Regions from separate parts of the Ewingella sp. S1.OA.A_B6 genome, predicted to be linked through region 2. Evidence: predicted binding sites of a transcription regulator. Region 2 holds the regulator's gene; the other holds the start of a gene.
The links. Region 2 encodes sigma-54, which starts transcription at its own class of promoters, with help from an activator protein. Its sites were predicted from a motif close to GTTGGCACANNTTTCGCTNT; they were not measured.

Region 1 (6,966 bases), on a different contig from region 2:
ACTTTGTCACCGGGTTGAATGGTTTTTGCCGCCCACCTCACTGCCGTCGGAATCACGCCGATCCCGGCGGTGTTAATAAAGATTTTGTCCGCCGCACCGCGCTGAACGACTTTGGTATCACCGGTCACAATGGCAATGCCCGCATCCCGCGAGGTCTGCGCCATCGCACTGACAATTTCCTGCAAGTCGTCAAGCGGTAAGCCCTCTTCAAGAATAAACCCACAGGAGAGATAGGCCGGTATTGCGCCACTGACCGCCAGATCGTTAGCCGTGCCGCACACCGCCAGTGTGCCGATGTTGCCGCCGGGGAAAAAAATCGGGTCGATGACATAACTGTCGGTGGTAAACGCCAGACGATCGCCCTGACGGCTGAGATCGGCCAAACTAAGCCGCGCGCCATCTTCGCGCTCGTTGAGCCACGGGTTGTCAAACGCGCAGAGAAACATCCGTTCGATCATCTGTTGCATGGCACGCCCGCCGCTGCCGTGCGCCATCGTGACCACTTGGTTACGATGGCTCATCCTGTCACCTTCTGTTTTTCTTGCTTTTGCACGTGTTGAGTTTCCTGATGCCGGTACTGATACCATGCCGCGCAGGCACCTTCGGACGACACCATCAGCGCACCGAAAGCGTTATGCGGCGTGCAACCTGTGCCAAACAGCGGGCACTGATGCGGCTTGCAACGACCTGTCAGTACTTCGCCACAGCGTGCGCGCGGATCGTCGGCAACCGACTGCGATTGCGGGCTGAAGCGTTGTTCAGCATCAAAGGCCGCGTAGGCGGTGGTCAGAGAAATACCTGAGTCTTCAATCAACCCAAGACCACGCCATTCGCTACTGCCGCAGAGCTGAAACACATCACGTATCGCGTCCTGTGCCAGCAGGTTACCCTCTTCCGGCACCACGCGACGGTACTGGTTTTCCGTTTTACACGATGCCTCGCAAACTTGTTCCACCAGCATCAGAACGCTTTGCAGCATATCCAGTGGTTCGAACCCGCTGATCACCAGCGGTTTACCAAACTGTTCATTAATGAAGTGGTACGGCGAAGTGCCGATCACCATGCTGACGTGGCCAGGCGCGAGAAAGGCGTCAATCCGCACGTCGTCCTGCTGTAGCAAACTACGCAACGTGGGAATCAGACTGATGTGCTGGCAGAACACGCTGAAGTTGGTAAGCCCCTCCCGGCGCGCCTGTTGCAGCGTGACGGCGGTCACCGGCAGCGTAGTTTCAAAACCGAGAGCGAAAAACACCACACTGCGCTGAGGATTTTCACGCGCCATTTTCAAGGCATCGAGTGGCGAATACACCACCCGCACATCCGCGCCACGTTCGCGCGCCTGTAACAGTGAACCCTGTTTGCCGGGCACGCGCAGCGCATCACCAAAGGTGCAGAAAATCACCTCCGGATGGGCAGCAATTTCACAACAGGCGTCGATACGCCCCATAGGTAAGACACAAACCGGACAACCCGGCCCGTGGATAAACTCCAGCTGCGGTGGCAGCAGTTTATCCAGCCCGAATTTGAAAATAGCGTGGGTATGACCCCCGCACACTTCCATAATCTGCATCGGTTTTTCTGCGGTATAGGGCAGCCCTGCCGCACGCTGATGCAACCGTTCAATCAGCGTCCTGGCGAGTTGGGGATCGCGAAATTCATCGACAAAACGCATTATTTTGTCTCTCCTTTGCCGAGGAACATCGCGACGTCGGCTTCCACTTCTGCCATCGCATGCAGCGCCGCCAGCGTTTCCCGGGCTTCCTGCTCATCGAGTTTGCTCAGCGCAAAACCAACGTGGATCAGTACCCAGCAGCCGATCAAGTCTGGCGAATTTCCCTCACAGACCAGCGCAATATTCACTTCCCGACGCATTCCGCATACCTCTGCCCAGGCGTGATCGGGCTGCTGTTCGTGCAGCGCCACGATTTGTCCCGGAATGCCTATGCACATCGTTGCTGCTCCAGCCACGCCAGCCACTGATCCATTCCCTCACCCGTCGTCGCTGACAGCGCGATCACGTCGATTTCCGGATTGACCTGACGTGCATTGGCAATGCAGATGTCGACGTTAAAAGTGACGTAGGGCAGCAGATCAATTTTATTGAGGATCATCAGTCGAGATGCGGCAAACATATGTGGGTATTTGAGCGGCTTGTCTTCGCCTTCGGTCACGGAAAGAACGGCGACTTTATGTCGCTCGCCGAGATCAAAACTGGCCGGACACACCAGATTGCCGACATTTTCGATAAACAGCAGGCTGTTATTTTTCGGTGCCAGCTGATGCACCGCATCGTGAACCATCTGTGCATCCAGATGACAACCTTTGCCGGTATTCACCTGAATCGCAGGAACGCCCGTCGCGCGGATACGATCGGCATCGTTGGTGGTTTGTTGATCGCCCTCCACCACGGCGCAATCGAGCTGTGACGCAAGACGGTTCAGCGTACTGGTCAGCAAGGTTGTTTTGCCCGAGCCGGGGCTGGAGACCAGATTTAGCGCCAGAATCGAGGCCGCGGCGAAATGCTCGCGGTTGTGAGCGGCGATATAATTATTTTTCGCCAGCACGTCCATTTCGATATCAATCAGGCGGCGAGCCGAAAACGGTAGGCCGTGCGCATGAGAATGTGGGGAAGCATCATGAGAATGTTGATGAGAATGTTTGCTGCTGACACCTTCAATCCGAAGTTCGCCACTGGCACAACCACAGGTACTGCACATAGTTTTCTCCTCAGGCAAATGAACGCCCGTTATTCAATTTCAATACGTTTAATTTTCATGCCATCGTCGGCAATGACCCGCACATTGCGGCCGCTACACTGCGGGCAAAGCAACACGCCGGGGCTGAGTAAGTGAATATCCTGTCGGCAATCGTGACACCAGCTTTCTGCGGCGGGCGTGTCAAGGTGCAGTTCGCAGCCTTCGGCCAGCGTTTGGCGACAGACCAGTTCAAAACAAAACCTCAGCGCTTCTGGCTCAACGCAGGAAAATGCGCCGACTTCCATCCACACCGCCGTAATTCGCCGGGCATTATTTTGCTGCCCAAACTCTTGCATTATTTCCACGGCATTCTGGCACAGTGTTATTTCGTGCATTATTACGGGTCCCTCCAGAGATCAATAAATGGGTTATTGCAATATTAATGCCAGAATCCAATGACTGATTAAAATCTGATTCAGCATGCTGGAAATAAAGTAGCGTGCCTGTTCCGTCATATTTGTCGAAACAACCTGCCATCGACATGGCAATATTTTCCTGCAGTGATGAACAAGATCACTTAAATAAATTTAATTCATTGATTTTAAATAATTTAATACATACATCTGGTAACTGGCACGCTTTATGCTGATAGAGCTTTATGCGCCGTATTTTCGTCGTCATCTGACATGTCGAAATGGCACCCATAAAGAACTCAACAACGGGTAACCACCATGAGCACTCTCAGCGAACTGACCACTAAAGCGGATTTCATTGCCAGTAAAAATAATCATCTGAAATCACAGTGGCACAGCTATAAAAACAGCTTAATCCAGGCAATAACCACATACAATAACAAGATAAATCATGAGTTTACCTGTAGTGAAGAACAGGATGTCCGTTTCATGTTGTTTAACCATTTTGCGGTCAGCGTTCATCTAAGCGACGACTTTTACAGTCAGGATATTATCTACAGTTTGAATATGGCACCCGCCAGCGAAGAGCCGATATTTAAAGACTTTGCCCGAGCAAAGCTGAGTGATGACGGGCTTCTCGACGGCGTTGTAGACATCCGCGACAAGAATGCTGTACAGGAACATTATCTGACTAAAATTTCCGCTATTTATCAGTGCCTGTTTGACTCTTTGTATAATAACCAGCCTATTCAGCCGCAATTAGAGAAATTACTTATGCAGGATTAAAACGACCCCTTAATTAATTTTTACGGCATGAAAAAAATAAGCGTTATCGCTGCTGAACTGCCGTTTGAACGTGGGATTAATTCCGACACAAATGTCGAAATGTCATTTTAAGTGCCGATTTCGTCATCTTTGACGAGGTTTACCCAAAATAATTCGAATTGCAGAAAGACGGCAAACGAAGGCATTGCGATGAGCTTACTCAGGTAAGTGATTCGTGTGACTGAGAGCAGCCAAGGCATCTGCGGCTCGAAGTATGAAGGGTCAAGAGAGGAGACTTCATGAGCCGAACTAACATCGCCATGAATCAATATGTGATAGCCAATGCGAAACTCTGCATCGGCTGCAATACCTGCATGGCCAGCTGCTCGCAGGAACATCAGCGCCACGGCTTACAGTCCGCCCCCCGTTTGCAGGTGATGCGTAACCGTCTCGATTCCGCGCCGGTGATGTGTCACCAGTGTGAAGATGCACCCTGCGCGCAGGTATGCCCGGTCAATGCGATCACTCGCGAGAACAACGCCATTCATCTGAATGAAAGTCTGTGCGTCAGTTGCAAGCTGTGCGGCATCGCCTGCCCGTTTGGCGCGATCACCTTTTCCGGCAGCACACCGCTGGATATCCCGCGCGACTGTAATACTCCGAAAGCCCTGCCCGCACCGCAGGCGCCCAGAGCCATCAGCCCATTTCTTGACTGTATTCCCGGCATCCGTGCCGTGGCGGTGAAATGCGATTTGTGCAGCTTCAGTCCTGAAGGCCCCGCGTGTATTACTACCTGCCCGACGCAGGCCATTACGCTGGTGACCGCCGCGCGGGCAGAAGACGTCAGTCAGCAGAAACGCCTGAACGCCATGAATGTTTTCCCCGCCGATCTCCCTGTCGAACTGACAACCTTCACCGCACCTCAAGCGGAGACGAAATAATGACGACTATGTTCGTTTTTACCCCGGTGTCACTGCTTACCCTGGCGCTGGCTCTCTGGCTGCTGAGCGGTGCGGTGAGCTGGCTGGTGGCTGCTTTCGCCCGTCTGAGCAGCCTGATTTCCGGCGCAGGAGGCATGCTGGCCTGTCTGGTGACGATAATTGCCGCTTTCCAGATACTCCAGGATGGTCCTGTACACATCATCCCCTTGCCGGCGCTCCATTACTCCGCTGAATTCAGTCCGCTGAACGGCTTGCTGCTGCTGGCGATGTCAGTGCCGGCGCTACTTTGCAGCCTGTACGCCTGCGCATGGCTCAGGGGTGTGGATCAGCGCAAACGCGCGCGCACCGGCCTGTTGTGTAACCTGCTAATGGCCGCGCTGACAGCGGCGGCAATATCAGCCAGCGCCGTTGAACTGATCCTGATGATGGAGCTGGCGGCGCTATGCGCCTACTTCCTGATTGTGCAGAGCGACGATGCAAAAAGCCGTCGCGCCGGTTTGAACCAGTTCTTATCTGGCCGTCTCGGCACGACCTGCCTGATTCTGGCCTTTGCCCTGCTGCATCACACCAGCGGGAGTGTGAATTTTGAGGTGCTGCGTCATACCGAATTTACGGCAGGTGTGAAGTCAGTCGCCTTTCTGCTGGCACTGACCGGTTTCGGGCTCTACGCCGGAATGATTCCGCTGCATGGCTGGGTGCCGCAGTCTCACTCCAGCGCACCGGCTCATGCCGCCGCGCTGTTCTCTGGCGCATTGATGAAAGTCGCCATTATTGGCATCGTGAAAATCGGTCTGGATCTGCTCGGCGCACCGCCACTCTGGTGGGGGGTTGTGGTTCTGCTCCTGGCGATGCTGACCGCGTTTATTGGTGGGCTTTATGCGCTGATGGAGCACGATATCCGCCGTCTGCTGGCCTATCACACGCTGGAAAACGTCGGAATTATTCTGCTTGGCGTTGGCGGTGCGATGGTTGGCGTGGCGCTGGATCTGCCGGTGCTGGCCTCCCTCGCGCTGCTGGCAGGATTGTTCCATCTTTTCAACCACGGGCTGTTCAAAACCTCGCTATTCCTCGGTGCCGGTGAAATCGAAATGCAGACCGGTATTAAGGATATGGAAAAACTCGGCGGGATTGCGCGCCTGATGCCCTGGACCGCCGTGGCGATGCTGATTGCGCTGATGTCGATGGCGGCACTGCCGCCGCTGAACGGTTTTGCCAGCGAATGGCTGTTGTATCAGTCGTTGTTCCAGCTCAGCAGCAGTCAGGTATTTATTGCGCGTCTGCTTGGGCCGCTGCTGGCGGTCGGTTTGGCACTGACCGGAGCGCTGGCGCTGATGTGTATTAGCAAAGTGTTCGGGGTCACTTTTCTCGGTGCACCGCGCAGCCCAGCCGCTGCGAACGCCGCACCGGCACCGCTGGCGATGACGCTAGGCAGCCTGCTGCTGGCGCTGCTGTGCGTGATTTGTGGCATCGCATCACCGTGGATCATTCCGCATTTCTCCGCCGTTGCCGCCTCGGTGCTTGCTTCTACGTTGAACCTGCCGGTCATGCCGTTTGCACAACACGGCATCGTGTTTTCCACCACCTCTGCCGTGTCTGCGCCAATGATTGCCCTGCTGCTGCTGGCGATGCCGTTACTGCCGTGGCTGATAGCCAGCCTGTTGCGCGCAAGCCGCCCGCCAAACCGCCTGCGCGGTGACGCCTGGGCCTGCGGCTACGGACATTCTGCGGACATGGTGGTGACCGCCACCGGTTTCGCCCAGCCGCTGCGCATCATGTTTGCGCCGCTGTACCGGCTGCGTGTCTGGGCCACCCCTGCCGCGCTGGTTGCCGCCCTGCATCAGGGCTGGTTGGGGGTATTCTGCCGTCGTCTGGCTTTCATCGAACTGGCCGTGCTGCTGGTTGTGGCTTTTGCCTGAGGAACTGAACATGAATTTCCCCGTTTTTTATGAAGAGCTGCTGGTCAGTTCACTGTGGCCACTGGCGCTGATTCAGGCACTGGCACTGCTGGCCATTGCGCCGCTGTTTGCCGGCTTCAGCCGCGTGATGCGCGCCCGTATGCACAACCGACAGGGACCGGGCGTGTTACAGGAATATCGCGACATCGCCAAATTATTAACGCGTCAGAGCGTGGCTCCGGCAGCGTCCGGCAAA
Region 2 (6,966 bases):
GATCCTGTACTGTGCGGTGGCGATTAAACGCATTGCCGGTGGCAATCCGCTGACTGACTTTGATGCGGAGGAGGGTGATCCGGCGGTGCGACAGGTGTCCGTTTGCCTGGCGGCTGAACTGAAGTCAATGGTGGGCAAAGAGATCCCAGCGGCGGAAGAAGCCTATTTGCGGGTCAATATTGCGGCGCGGCGGGTGCAGAATATTTTGCCGACCGACATTAATGCCGACGACGAAGAATCGCTGGTGGATTACATTCTTTCGTACATTAATGCGCACTATAATTTTGATTTACAAGGTGATAAACAGCTACGCGCCGATCTACTCACCCACATTAAAACCATGATCACCCGGGTTAAATACCAGATCAATATTCCTAATCCCTTGCTAGGCAACATCAAGCAGCACTATCCGATGGCTTATGACGTGACGCTGGCGGCGGTATCCAGCTGGGGAAAATACACACCGTATACACTCAGTGAGAACGAGATCGGTTTTCTGGTGCTGCACATTGGTGTTGGGTTGGAACGGCATTACAACATTGGCTACCAGCGCCATCCGCAAGTCATGCTTGTGTGCGATACCGGCAACTCGACTATTCGCATGATCCAGGCCCAGATCAGTCGTAAATACCCGCAGCTGGTGTTGACGCAGGTGGTGTCACTGCGTGATTACGAGAAGCTCGGACACGTCGACGAAGATTTCATTATCTCCAACGCGCGCATCAGTGAGAAAAACAAGCCGGTGGTGGTGTTGTCGCCTTTCCCGACGGAATACCAGATGGAGCAGTTAGGCAAGCTGGTGTTAGTAGACCGCACGCGGCCCTACATGTTGGAGAAGTTCTTCGACGAAAAACATTTTATGATCATCGACGAACCCATGACTCAAGCACAGCTATTCCATAAAGTGTGTCGCCAGCTGGAAGAGGAAGGTTACGTCGATGCCGAGTTTTATCCTTCCGTTGTCGAGCGTGAAGAGATAGTGTCGACCATGCTGGGTGAAGGTATCGCGCTGCCGCATTCACTCGGTTTGCTGGCCAGGAAGACCGTGGTGATCACGCTGCTGTCGCCGCAGGGGATCGCGTGGGGAGAGGGGCAAACCGCTCACGTGATTTTCCTGTTGGCAATCAGCAAAGCAGATTACGAAGAGGCGATGGCGATTTACGATCTGTTTGTGACGTTTGTGCGGGAGAGGTCGATGAGCCGTTTATTGAGCAGTTCTAATTTCGAAAGCTTCAAAGCGATTGCTATCGATTGCCTGAGCCGAATCTAGCCATCCTCGTCATCCTTCAAGCGGTCTCTGCGTTGGCTGCCTTCACTCACCCCGGTCACTTACTGATGTAAGCTCCCGCGGATTATGATCCTCATAAATGAGGCTCACCCTTAAGGGCCAGCGCGAGCGCTGTTCAAATCGGTCTTTGACCGATTTGTCACTCAGTTGCCGCCTTGATACAACTCGAATGATTTTGGGGAGATTTTTGAGTCTAAAAACCAAGATTAATCTTCGTCAAAACCGGAATTGATCAGATTCGCGACGGCACTTAGCGCCTCGGCCTCATCGGGGCCAGTGGCTTCGATCTCGATTTTCTGGCCTTTCGGGGAATCGAGCATCAGTAGCGCAATCACGCTGCTGGCTTCCGCTTCAATGCCTGCGTCATTGCGCAGCATCACTTCCGACTCAAAGCTCTGCACTAACTCAAACAACTTCATCGCCGGGCGTGCGTGCATACCCAACCGGTTTTTAATTTCTACCGTTTGTTTCACTGTCATGTTTTGCGTTTTTCCAGCGTGCGATGACGGGATTGCACATTCTTCCCGCGGGAACGAAAGTAGTCGGCCAATTGTTCTGCAATATATACCGAGCGGTGTTTACCACCGGTACAACCGATGGCGACAGTCAGATAACTGCGGTTATTCGTTTCCAGCATTGGCAGCCAAAGTTCCAGGTAGCTGCGCGTCTGATAAATGAAGTTATGTACTTCGGTGTGACGGTCAAGGAACGCCGCCACAGGTTTGTCCAGGCCGGTCATCGGGCGCAGTTTGGGATCCCAGTGTGGGTTCGGCAGGAAACGTACATCAAAGACGTAATCTGCATCAATAGGGATGCCGTGCTTATAGCCGAATGACTCGAACACCATAGTCAGCTCGCGCTCACGTTTACCCAGCAAGCGTGTTCGCAGCATTTCAGCCAGTTCATGCACTGACATTTCTGAGGTGTCGATGATGAGATCAGCGGATGAACGCAAAGGTTCCAGCAGGTCAGCTTCTTCATCGATGGCGCTTTCGAGCGAGAGATTTTTAGTGGAAAGAGGGTGCAGGCGACGGGTGTCACTGTAACGACGGATCAAAGTATTACGATCGGCATCGAGAAACAGCAGCTGTGGCGCAAAGCTTGCCGGCAGCTGGGCCATCGCGTGTTCGAAAATTTCCGGGTTTTCCGGCATGTTGCGCACGTCAATACTGACCGCAGCAGATATGTTACGTTCGGCGAGGGTTTCGGCAAGCTGAGGCAGTAAGACTACCGGCAGGTTGTCCACACAGTAAAAACCCATGTCCTCCAGTGCCCGCAAGGCAACTGACTTCCCAGAACCGGAACGGCCGCTGACAATCATCAGCACCATGTTGTCACTCCCCTGCAATTCAGTGTTCGAAATTCCCTGCCCCAGTTTTCCACCGGGAACCATCACAGTGACTAAGTTGAGCCGGTGAGAATAAATATTTACCGGCTGAACTGAAATGCCACCTGCTTAATCCGTTAAGTATAGTCTTGTAATTATTCGCTTTCTGTCATGATTCGGAACAGCTCTTCGTCGCTTTGTGCGCCACGCAGACGACGGCAGACGGTTTTGTCAGCCAGCTTTTTGGCGACCAAAGATAAGGTGTGTAAGTGGGTTTTGCATTGATCAGCCGGGACCAGTAAGGCAAAAAGCAGATCAACCGGCTGGTTATCAATCGCATCGAAGGCGATAGGTTGTTCCAGTTTAATGAATACACCGACAGCGCGCAGCGTGTCCTCTTCCAGTTTACCGTGTGGAATGGCAATGCCTGCACCAATACCTGTGCTGCCCATTCTTTCGCGGGTCAGAATGGCATCGAAAATCAATTGTGGCGCCAGATTGAGTTGTTTGGCGGCAAGTTCGCTGATGATTTCCAGCGCGCGTTTTTTACTGGCGCAGTGAACGCCGCTTTTAGTGCATTCGGCGTTAAGGACTGACGTTAACTGCATAGCTGTATCGTTAATCATTTCTTCTTCACTTTAGCGCTCTTTCACCCTAATGACAGTTCGGCTCGTTTCCCGAGGGTCACAAGCCGATGCTCTCAAAGTCCGTAGCGCGACAGGCTACGTAAGTGTCAGTGCTGTTTCAGTTTATCTTTATGCTTATTGAGCTGGCGCGCCAGTTTATCAACCAGGCCGTCGATGGCCGCATACATATCCTGATGTTCCGAGGTGGCGTGCAACTCGCCTCCATTCACATGCAGTGTGGCCTCAGCCACTTTCTGCACTTTTTCAACGCTTAGCACCACGTATACCTGATTGATTCGATCAAAGTATTGCTCAAGTTTGGCAAACTTCGACGAGACGAATTCTCTCATGGGTTCCGTGATTTCGACGTGATGTCCGGTAATGTTGAGCTGCATAATGTCTTCCTTCTCAGTTGAGGTCAAACTAACTGTTTACGTTGGTTTGATGGCGGGATGGACAAAGACTCTCGGTATTTAGCAACAGTACGACGGGCCACCATGATCCCCTGATCGGAAAGCAAGGTAGCTAACTTGCTGTCGCTTAACGGTTTGACGGGATTTTCCGCCGCGATCAATTTCCTCACCAGCGCCCGGATAGCGGTCGACGATGCCTCGCCACCGCTGTCAGTACTGACATGGCTGGAGAAGAAATATTTCAGCTCGAAAATGCCGCGCGGACTGTGCAAGAACTTCTGTGTGGTCACACGTGAGATTGTCGATTCGTGCATTTCGACCGCCCGGGCGATATCTGCCAGAACCATCGGTTTCATGAATTCAGCGCCTAAATCAAAGAAAGCCTGCTGCTGTTCGACGATGCAACGGGTCACTTTGAGCAGGGTTTCATTACGGCTTTCCAGACTTTTTATCAGCCATTTTGCTTCCTGCAAATTGCTGCGAATGAACTGGCCGTCGCTGTCGCTTCGCGCTGAACTGCCCATTGCGGCGTACTGTTGGTTAATCTTCAGACGCGGAATGCTGTCGGAGTTGAGTTCCACCGTCCAGATGTCTGACACTTTACGTACCAGCACGTCCGGGATCACGTACTCAGACTCTCCGGTATTGATCGACTGTCCAGGGCGAGGATCCAGTGACTGGATCAACTGCATCGCTCCTTTGAGTGTATCTTCTTTTAGCCGGGTTGATCGCATCAGTGCACGGAAATCATGGTTTGCCAGTAGATCCAGATGTTCGCTGACAATCAGTTTGGCTTCGACCAGAAAAGCGGTTTCTGGTACGTATTGTGAAAGCTGGATCAGCAGGCAGTCGCGCAGGTCTTTTGCCGCCACGCCCACTGGGTCAAAGCGCTGAACGCGTTTGAGTACGGCTTCCACTTCTTCCATGGTGACGTCATCGTCGCCCACGCTCTCAAGGATATCTTCCAGAGAGACGGTGAGATAGCCGGTGTCATCGACGGCATCGACAATCGACGTCGCGATGGCGGCATCAGTGTCGGTAAAAGGAGTCAATTCTACCTGCCACATCAGGTAATCCTGCAGCGTCTGGGTAGTTTCGCCCTGATAGATGGGTAGTTCGTCGTCGCTGTAATCGTTGCCAGTGCCTGACGGCGTACCGGCGGTATAAATCTCATCCCAGGTGGCGTCCAGAGGCAGCTCTTCGGGCATGTCTTTTTGCTCAAGCGCTTCGCGGGTATCAAGACCTTCGCTGTCGGGGGTTTCTACTGAGTCGATCTCTTCATGCAGGTCGGTTTGCTCTAACAGCGGATTGCTTTCCAGCGCCAGTTGGATCTCCTGCTGGAGTTCAAGCGTCGACAATTGCAACAGGCGAATAGCTTGCTGTAACTGAGGTGTCATGGCCAATTGCTGGCTGAATCGTAGCTGCAAACCTTGCTTCATATCTTGGCTTTACGTCCTGAACTATACGGCGTGATTTACAGACGGAACTCTTCACCGAGATAAACACGTTTAACTTGTTCATCCGCCAGAATCTCTGTCGGTGTGCCATGGGCGATGAGTTTCCCCTGGCTGACAATATAAGCACGTTCACACACGTCGAGCGTTTCGCGCACGTTGTGGTCGGTGATCAGTACGCCAAGGCCGCTGTCACGCAGATGTTCAATAATTTTTTTGATATCAATAACTGAAATAGGGTCAACACCGGCAAAAGGTTCATCCAGAAGAATGAATTTCGGGTTGGCTGCCAGCGCCCGGGCGATCTCTACACGGCGGCGTTCACCACCGGACAGAGACTGACCGAGGTTGTCGCGCAGATGGGAGATATGAAACTCTTCCATCAGCTCGTTGGCGCGGTCGTTACGCTGTTCTTTATTCAGGTCTTCGCGGATCTCAAGCACAGCCATCAGGTTGTTGAATACGCTGAGACGGCGAAAGATTGAGGCTTCCTGCGGCAGATAGCCAATTCCACGACGTGCACGGGTGTGCAGCGGCAACAGGCTGATGTCTTCATCATCGACAATGATACGGCCTGCATCGCGCTGAACGATGCCCACGACCATATAGAACGTGGTGGTCTTACCCGCGCCGTTTGGACCCAGTAGTCCAACAATTTCGCCGGAGTTGACGGCCAGGCTGACATCTTCAACTACTTTGCGGCCCTTGTAGGCCTTAGCCAGATTTTCTGCGATTAACGTTGCCATAAATTATCACTTACTCTTTTTCGTCTGCGCTGCGGGGGCTGGTGCCGGCTGGTTTTTGTCCTGCAACTGCGAAGGGACCAGAACGGTGGTCACTCGACCGCCTTTATTGTCGCTGAAGGCTTCCATCTGCTGTTTTTGCACCAGATAGGTAATACGATCGCCTTTCACATTACTGTCTTGTTGTTCAAGGTAAGCATTGCCGGTCAGGGTAACCAGGTCGGTGGCGACTTCGTAGCGCACCTTTGATGCGTGGCCGCTGATCGGTTTGCCGTTGTCCTGCATCTGATAGAAAGTCACCGGGTTACCGTAACCTTCAACCACTTCTTTACCTGATTCGCCTTTAGGTCGGATAACCACAACTTTGTCGGCTTTGACCTGAATGGATCCCTGATTGACGATGACGTTGCCGGTGAATGTCGCCGTGTTAGTGTTAACGTCCAGCGCCTGATTGACCGAATCGATGGTGATCGGCTTGGTGGTGTCGTCTTTCAGCGCCAATGCTGGAATGCTGACGGCAAGCAGAGAGCTGGTGATCAGGAAATTACGGATTTTATTTTTTGCTTGGAATTTCATAAGTGGTCTTTACCTTTTCGATCAGCTCTGCGGTTTTGTTACGCAGATTTCCACGCATTTTCATGCCGTTAGATGTAAAGCCTGTGCCATAAAGCGTCACTTCATCATCGGAAGCCACGTCTTGTGTGACCAGGTTAACAGAAGCATTGTCCGTTATGATGCGCTGCAGCTGCGACGTATCCGGCGTCAGGCTATCCACCTGAACGTGCCCGTACAAATAGAGCATTTTATCATTGGTCATCTTGGCGCGATCTGAGCGTACGGTCCAGACAGGAATTTTGTCTTTGTCGTACATAGTCATCACGGGTTTGGTAAACCAGGTCAGTTGGTCAGTGGTGAAATATTCAACTTGTTCAGAAACCAGTTTATAATTCAGGCTGCCCAACGGGTTATATACGACGGTAACCGTATGTTGGCTCTGATACGTAGGGTCTTGGTCGTTGGCCGCAGACGGTGTCGGGTTATCTGAGTCCGAGAGAGACCAGCCAATCAGAGCTAATGCCACCACGGCCAGCAGGATCGTTATCCAAAGCTTTGGT

Region 1: a site for sigma-54 is predicted at 3,326-3,345, ahead of hycA (formate hydrogenlyase regulator HycA). Genes of this name have one in related genera too.

Annotation. Positions count from the first base shown of each region.
Region 1 covers NZ_JBLJFK010000001.1:1,517,719-1,524,684, forward strand. The annotation lists gene hypE (hydrogenase expression/formation protein HypE) at 1-521, opposite strand, end outside; gene hypD (hydrogenase formation protein HypD) at 518-1,672, opposite strand; gene hypC (HypC/HybG/HupF family hydrogenase formation chaperone) at 1,672-1,950, opposite strand; gene hypB (hydrogenase nickel incorporation protein HypB) at 1,941-2,717, opposite strand; gene hypA (hydrogenase maturation nickel metallochaperone HypA) at 2,747-3,091, opposite strand; gene hycA (formate hydrogenlyase regulator HycA) at 3,428-3,895, shown strand; gene ACMV8I_RS07235 (4Fe-4S dicluster domain-containing protein) at 4,195-4,815, shown strand; gene ACMV8I_RS07240 (proton-conducting transporter transmembrane domain-containing protein) at 4,815-6,731, shown strand; gene ACMV8I_RS07245 (respiratory chain complex I subunit 1 family protein) at 6,742-6,966, shown strand, end outside.
Region 2 covers NZ_JBLJFK010000005.1:124,144-131,109, forward strand. The annotation lists gene ACMV8I_RS12960 (BglG family transcription antiterminator) at 1-1,270, shown strand, start outside; gene npr (PTS phosphocarrier protein NPr) at 1,495-1,767, opposite strand; gene rapZ (RNase adapter RapZ) at 1,764-2,618, opposite strand; gene ptsN (PTS IIA-like nitrogen regulatory protein PtsN) at 2,771-3,241, opposite strand; gene hpf (ribosome hibernation promoting factor) at 3,349-3,636, opposite strand; gene rpoN (RNA polymerase factor sigma-54) at 3,660-5,093, opposite strand; gene lptB (LPS export ABC transporter ATP-binding protein) at 5,129-5,854, opposite strand; gene lptA (lipopolysaccharide ABC transporter substrate-binding protein LptA) at 5,861-6,427, opposite strand; gene lptC (LPS export ABC transporter periplasmic protein LptC) at 6,405-6,966, opposite strand, start outside.